2 regions of the Streptomyces sp. SS1-1 genome follow, and region 2 is predicted to be linked to the other one. Evidence: riboswitches for the same ligand, from Rfam matches in the RefSeq annotation. Region 2 holds a riboswitch; the other holds the start of a gene.
The links. Region 2 has a riboswitch for cyclic di-AMP ahead of F8R89_RS36590 (C40 family peptidase). Riboswitches for the same ligand answer to the same signal wherever they lie in the genome.

Region 1: linked by a shared signal. The riboswitch ahead of F8R89_RS20630 (transglycosylase SLT domain-containing protein) and the one ahead of F8R89_RS36590 (C40 family peptidase) in region 2 are both predicted to bind cyclic di-AMP.

Annotation. Positions count from the first base shown of each region.
Region 1 covers NZ_WBXN01000004.1:4,187,311-4,190,646, reverse strand. The annotation lists gene F8R89_RS20635 (polyprenyl synthetase family protein) at 343-1,353, opposite strand; cyclic di-AMP (ydaO/yuaA leader) riboswitch at 2,083-2,256, shown strand; gene F8R89_RS20630 (transglycosylase SLT domain-containing protein) at 2,264-3,004, shown strand; gene F8R89_RS20625 (HAD family hydrolase) at 3,049-3,336, opposite strand, start outside.
Region 2 covers NZ_WBXN01000004.1:814,966-818,301, forward strand. The annotation lists gene paaB (1,2-phenylacetyl-CoA epoxidase subunit PaaB) at 1-46, opposite strand, end outside; gene paaA (1,2-phenylacetyl-CoA epoxidase subunit PaaA) at 43-1,020, opposite strand; cyclic di-AMP (ydaO/yuaA leader) riboswitch at 1,289-1,459, shown strand; gene F8R89_RS36590 (C40 family peptidase) at 1,468-3,336, shown strand, end outside.

The DNA.
Region 1 (3,336 bases), 3.4 Mb from region 2:
CCCGCGAGTCTCACGACCCGGCAAGGTCCACCCCTGAGCCGCCATTCTCACCCGAATCGGTGAGGAGTGGTGTTTTCCGTGTGGTGTCCATCTGACCAAATCGGTCAGGAAGTTTCGTCAGCCTGCGGAGCCAACTCCGCGTACACCTGCGGTATGACGCCGGAGGGGTGGACGTCCCCCGACCCGTAGGGGTCAGGGGGTCGAGGGGCTGGGGCGGGGCGGGGCGAGGGGTGGGACGGGGCGAGGAACGGAGAAGCGGTGGCCGGGGCGAGGAACAGAGAAGCGGTGGCCGGGGCGAGGAGCGGAGAAGCGGTGGCCCGGGCGGCCGGCCGAGGGGGCGGCTCAGCCGGCGCGGTGCACCACGGCGTCGCACAGCTCCATCAGGGCGGCCTTCGCGTCGTTCTCCGGCAGGGGCGCCAGCGCGGCGCGCGCGTCCTCGGCGTAGCGGACCGTGTCCCGCCGGGCCTGCTCCAGCGCCGGGTGCTCCCGCAGGGCGGTCAGCGCCTCCGCGAGCCGGGCGTCGTCGCTCAGGTCGGAGGCCAGCAGCTCGCACAGGGCGATGTCCTCGGGCAGCCCCAGCCGCTCCGCGCGCTCCCGCAGCCGCAGCACCGGCAGGGTCGGGATGCCCTCGCGCAGATCCGTGCCGGGCGTCTTCCCGGACTCGTGGGAGTCGCTCGCGATGTCCAGGACGTCGTCCGCCAGCTGGAAGGCCACGCCGAGCCGCTCCCCGTACTGGGTGAGCACGTCGACCACGGTCTCGTCGGCGCCCGACATCATCGCCCCGAAGCGGCAGGACACCGCCACCAGCGACCCGGTCTTCCCGCTCAGCACGTCGAGGTAGTGCTCCACGGGGTCCCGGCCGTCCTGCGGTCCGGCCGTCTCCAGGATCTGGCCCGTGACCAGCCGCTCGAACGCCTCGGCCTGCACCCGGACCGCCTCGGGCCCGAGGTCGGCCAGGATGTGCGAGGCGCGCGCGAAGAGGAAGTCGCCGGTGAGGACCGCGACGGAGTTCCCCCAGCGGGTGTTCGCGCTGTCGACCCCGCGCCGGACCTCGGCCTCGTCCATCACGTCGTCGTGGTACAGCGTCGCCAGGTGGGTCAGCTCCACCACCACGGCCGACGGCACGATCCCCGGGGCGTACGGGTCACCGAAGCGCGCGGCGAGCATCACCAGCAGCGGCCGGAAGCGCTTCCCGCCCGCCCGCACCAGGTGCTGGGCGGCCCCGGTGATGAAGGGGACCTCACTCTTGGTGGCTTCGAGCAGTCCCTCCTCGACAGCCGCCAATCCGGCCTGGACATCGGCTTCCAGAGCCTGGTCCCGCACGCTCAGCCCGAACGGCCCGACGACGGTCACGAGGGGTCTCCTGTCTGCTGGTGTCTTTCGGCTGGTTACACGGTTTGTCGATAGGTCGCTGCCATCACTCAAGTCAGCGTATCCGGTCACGTTTCGATCACCGATGCCGCCCACCCGTCCACCACGGCCGACTTCGGCCCACGGTCGGTATGTTTTTTGATCACCCGATAAGGATGGACATTCATCGATTTATCGTCACGTCACCGTGGGTAGCCGACCCCTCGCCATCCCCTCTCGAATCGAATTCCGGTTCGACCCCTCGGGGCCGGCCCGGGGGTCCGCACGGCACCCCCGCCTCCGCCTACCCCGACCCGCCCTCCGGACGCCTCCACGCCCCCTCAACGAACGACACGAAGGGCGGGGTTCCTGCCCGGCAAAACGGACTCTCCGGAAGGAAGGGGGCAGATAGGTGCCGCGACGGCAGGCTCTCCACGGCCAGGCAATAACAGGGGAGTTGGATTCATTGCCCGATTTGCCGTTGTTGTGATCGCCGTGAGTTGGGTCACGCGGCCACCCGTCGACCCATCCCCCCGCCGGAGCCTCACGTCCCCTTGCCAGAAAAGCGAGTTGAGAATTGGCAACCGCAAAGGATCAAGCGCCCCATACGCCTCAGACCATGGTCAACTAGCACGTCAGGTGATTGCGGCCCTTGTTCCGGACATGTGCTCTCGCATACGTTCCCGCTCTGTCGGGCGGACGCCGAATCCTGCCGCCGCCCGAGTCATCCACCTACGCAACGCACCGCACGGCAGGAGCGGGGGACCCAGGTAAGTCGCCGTACCGCACGCCTCGATGGCGCACCGGAACGGCTAGGGGTGAAGTCGCGTCGTCCTACGGCGGTGTGACCGGGCATCTCCCGCCCGAACCCGACAGCTCACCTCGCAGGCGCCGGAGAGGAACGAACAGCGCCATGTCCCGAGGCAAGCACCGTCGCACCCGCACCAGCCCGTTCACCCGCCGCGTCATCGCCGCCGGAACCGGTACCGCCGCTCTCGCGCTCCCCCTGCTGAGCGCGACCACCGCGAGCGCCGCCGAGCCCGCCAAGGCCCCCACCGTGGCCAAGGTCGGCTCCGTCAGCTACACCACCAAGAAGGGCGACACCCTGTACGGGATCGCCGACCGGTACGACGCCCAGGGCGGCTGGCGTCAGCTCTACAAGGACAACCGCGCGGCCATCGGCGACAACCCCCGGCTGATCCACCCGGGTGTCGACCTGAAGGTCCGGGCCACGAAGAAGGCCGCGCCGGCGAAGGCCAAGGCGAACACGGCGTCCGCCCCCGTCAAGAAGTCCGCCGTCGCCCAGGCCACCCAGGCCTCCGTGAAGACGTACGCGGACAACCTCGACGGCTGGATCCGTGAGGCGCTCGACATCATGGCGCAGAAGGGGATCCCCGGTTCCTACGAGGGCATCCACCGCAACGTCATGCGCGAGTCGTCGGGCAACCCGGCCGCCATCAACAACTGGGACTCCAACGCCGTGGCGGGCACCCCGTCCAAGGGCCTCCTCCAGGTCATCGACCCGACCTTCGCGACGTACCACGTGCCGGGCACCGCGTACGACCCGTTCGACCCGGTCGCGAACATCACGGCCGCCTGCAACTACGCGGCCGCGCGCTACGGCTCGATCGACAACGTGAACGGCCCCTACTGAGCCCTCCGAGCACCCTCGGCCCTCTGGGCCTTCCGAGTCCCCTACTAGGGGAACTCGGCCAGGCTGCGGGCGAACAGTCTCTCGAGGACGACGGCGATGCCGTCGTCCTCGTTGGACAAGGTGACCTCGTCCGCGACCGCCTTGAGTTCGGGGTGCGCGTTGGCCATCGCCACCCCGTGCGCGGCCCAGTCGAACATGGGGATGTCGTTGGGCATGTCCCCGAACGCGATGGTCTCGTGCGGGCCCAGGCCGAGATGCTCGGCGGCGAGCGCGAGGCCCGTCGCCTTCGTGATGCCGCATGGCTGGAGTTCGACGGTCCCCGGCCCCGACAT
Region 2 (3,336 bases):
GGACGAACACCTCGTACAGCGGCCAGTCCTGCTTTCCGGTGCTCATGCCACCGCTCCCTTCTCCGCGCGGGCGGCCTGCTTGGCCGCGTGGGCGGTGGCCGCCTCCCGCACCCAGGCGCCCTCTTCGTGGGCGCTCCTGCGTCGTTCCATCCGCTGTGCGTTGCACGGGCCGTCGCCCTTGATGACCCGCATCAGCTCGTCCCAGTCGGGCGTGCCGAAGTCGTGGTGGCCGCGCTCGGCGTTCCAGCGCAGCTCGGGGTCGGGCAGGGTGACGCCGAGCTTCTCGGCCTGCGGGACCGTCATGTCGACGAAGCGCTGGCGCAGCTCGTCGTTGCTGTGCCGTTTGATCTTCCAGGCCATCGAGCGGGCGGAGTTGGGCGAGGAGTCGTCGGGCGGGCCGAACATCATCAGGGAGGGCCACCACCAGCGGTTCACGGCGTCCTGGACCATCTCCCGCTGGGCCTCGGTGCCGCGCATCATCGTCATCAGCAGCTCGTAGCCCTGCCGCTGGTGGAACGACTCCTCCTTGCAGATCCGCACCATCGCGCGCGCGTACGGCCCGTAGGAGCTGCGGCACAGCGGCACCTGGTTGCAGATCGCGGCGCCGTCCACGAACCAGCCGATCACGCCGACGTCGGCGAAGGTCGTCGTGGGGTAGTTGAAGATCGAGGAGTACTTCTGGCGGCCCTCGATGAGCCGGTCGGTCAGGTCGGCGCGGTCGGCGCCCAGGGTCTCGGCGGCCGAGTACAGGTACAGGCCGTGACCGGCCTCGTCCTGCACCTTCGCGAAGAGGATCGCCTTGCGGCGCAGCGAGGGCGCCTTGGTGATCCACTCCCCCTCCGGCTGCATGCCGATGATCTCGGAGTGGGCGTGCTGCGCGATCTGCCGGATCAGCGTGCTGCGGTAGCCGTCCGGCATCCAGTCCCGCGGCTCGATGCGCTGGTCGCGCGCGATCGTCGCGTCGAAGTGCTCCTCAAGCGGCCCTTGTGGGGGCGCCTCGGTGGAGTGTGAGGTCGTCATCGCTCCCGCTTCCCAACCGACCATTCGTTCGGTACCAGTGTGACGTGTTTCGGCGAGCGGAGCAAGAGCTTTGCGGGGCACCCGGACGGCTACCGTCCGTGTTCACGCGAGCGCGTGGCGCCGCAGCGCGGCCCCGCCGCCATTCCCAGCGTCGAAGGTCACAAAAACGTATCGGACATTTCACACGTCAATCTTCACTGCAGGCACACAAGTTGGCTAAGTTACTGGCTCAGGACGCGCGTTGAACTCCGGCGAACCCCGCCGGGACGAGCGCCCTCCGCCGAGTCGGCGTGCCCTGCGGGGCCGCGGAGCCGGGGACCCAACCGAACCATGGGGTGAATCGACCCGAGGCCGTGACGGGCCGGGTCGTAGGGCACACCTTCCGACGCGAACGCCCGAACCCGTCAGCTAACTCGGTAGGCGGAGTACGGAAGGAGCACGTCGCCCATGGCGCCGGAACGCACCGGTATGCGCAACTCCGCGCTCGCCTCGGCAGCAGCCCTCACCTCGGTGGCCCTGCTCGGCCAGTCGGCAGGTGCCGCCCAGGCGGACGAGGGACCGAGCCGCGAGGAGGTCAGCCGGCGGGTCAGCTCGCTCTACGACCGGGCCGAGACCGACACCGGGACCTTCAACGCCACCCGCGCCTCGTCGACGGGACCGCGCAACCGCGTGGGCGCCCCGGCGGCCTCGGGGCGCGACGGTGACGGCGGCCGGGGCTCGGCCGCGCTCGACGAGGTCGCCCGGCAGTGGTTCGACGTCGCCCGCTCCAAGCTGGGCCCGACGGTTCCGGCCGTACTGCCGAAGGACCGGGCGCCGGAGCGGTCCGCCCCGGCGCGGTCCGCACGCCCGTCGGGCGGCGACGGCGCGCGGGAGATATCCGGGCGCGCCGCCCCCCTGGAGCTGACCGCCGGATCGGGCGCGCCGGTCGCCGAGTTGCCGGCCGGTACGGCCCGTCCCGCGGCCCTGGGTGAGCTGACCGCGGGTCCTGTGGCGGCGCTGCCCGCGTCGGGTACGCCTGCCCTCGGGTCCGGCGGCGCCCTCGCCCTGCCGGCGCCGACGCCGACGCCGACGCAGGCCACCGCGCGGCCGGAGGTGGACCAGCGGTCCACGCTGCGCGCGAGCAAGGAGCGCAGCCAGCGCAAACTGGCGCAGGCGCGTGAGCTGCTGACCGCACGCGCCGGCCGCACCACCCCGGCGCTGGAGGCCCCCTCGGCCACCCCGGCGCCGTTCCCGCCCGCGGCGCAGAGCCGGTGGGACGCCCTGGAGGCGCAGAGCCCCGCCGACATGACGACGGTCCCTCCGGGGACGACGGCTCCGGCGGACGCCGCGCTGGGGCTGGGTGCGGAGTTGAGTGCCCCTCAGGGGTTCGCTGGCGCGGAGGCCGGGTTCGCCGGGGCGGACGCCGGGTTCGCGGGGGCGGGCGCCAGGTTCGCCGGGGGCGGCCAGACGGGGGGCTTTCCGGTGGTCGGGCAGACGGGGAGCTTTCCCACGGTGGAACAGACGGGGAGTTACCCCGCCGTGGCACAGACCGGCAGCTTCCCTGCCGTCGCTCAGACCGGCAGCTTCCCCGGCGTCAGCCAGACCGGCAGCTTCCCGATGGTCGACCAGACCGGTGGCTTCCCGACCGTCACCCAGACCGGGAGCTTCCCGGCGGCGGCCCCGCAGGCCGGGGGCTTGCCTTCGGCACCGCAGACGGGGGGCTACCCCGCAGCGGCCTCGCAGACCGGGGGCTACCCCGCGGCGGCGGCCCAGACCGGGGCCTATCCCGCCGTCGACCAGACGGGAAGCGTCCCGGCCGTTGCGCAGGCGGCCAGTTACCCTACGGCCGCTCAGACCGGCAGCTTCCCGGCCGTCGATCAGACCGGCGGCATCCCCATGGTCGACCAGACCGGCGGCTTCCCGGCCGTCACCCAGACCGGGAGCTTCCCGGCGGCGAGCCCGACGGGGACCGGCAGCTTCCCGGCGGCCCCGCAGACCGGCAGCTACCCCGCCGCCGCCCCGGCCCCTGCCGCCCCCGTCACCGCGCCGCAGGACAGTCGGGCGCTGAGGGCGCTGGAGTTCGCCCGGGCGCAGATCGGCAAGCCCTGTGTCTGGGGTACGACCGGTCCGACCACCTTCGACGGCCCCGGACTCACCCAGGCCGCCTGGAAGGCCGCCGGTATCGCCCTCCCCCGTACCGCCCAGGAGCAGGCCACCGCGGGGCAGGGCGTCGCCCTGACCCACCTGGAGCCCGGAGACCTGGTGCTGTACCACGCGGGCCACGTCGGCATCTACTCCGGGAACGGCATGATGATCCATGCCCCGGGCCCCGGCACC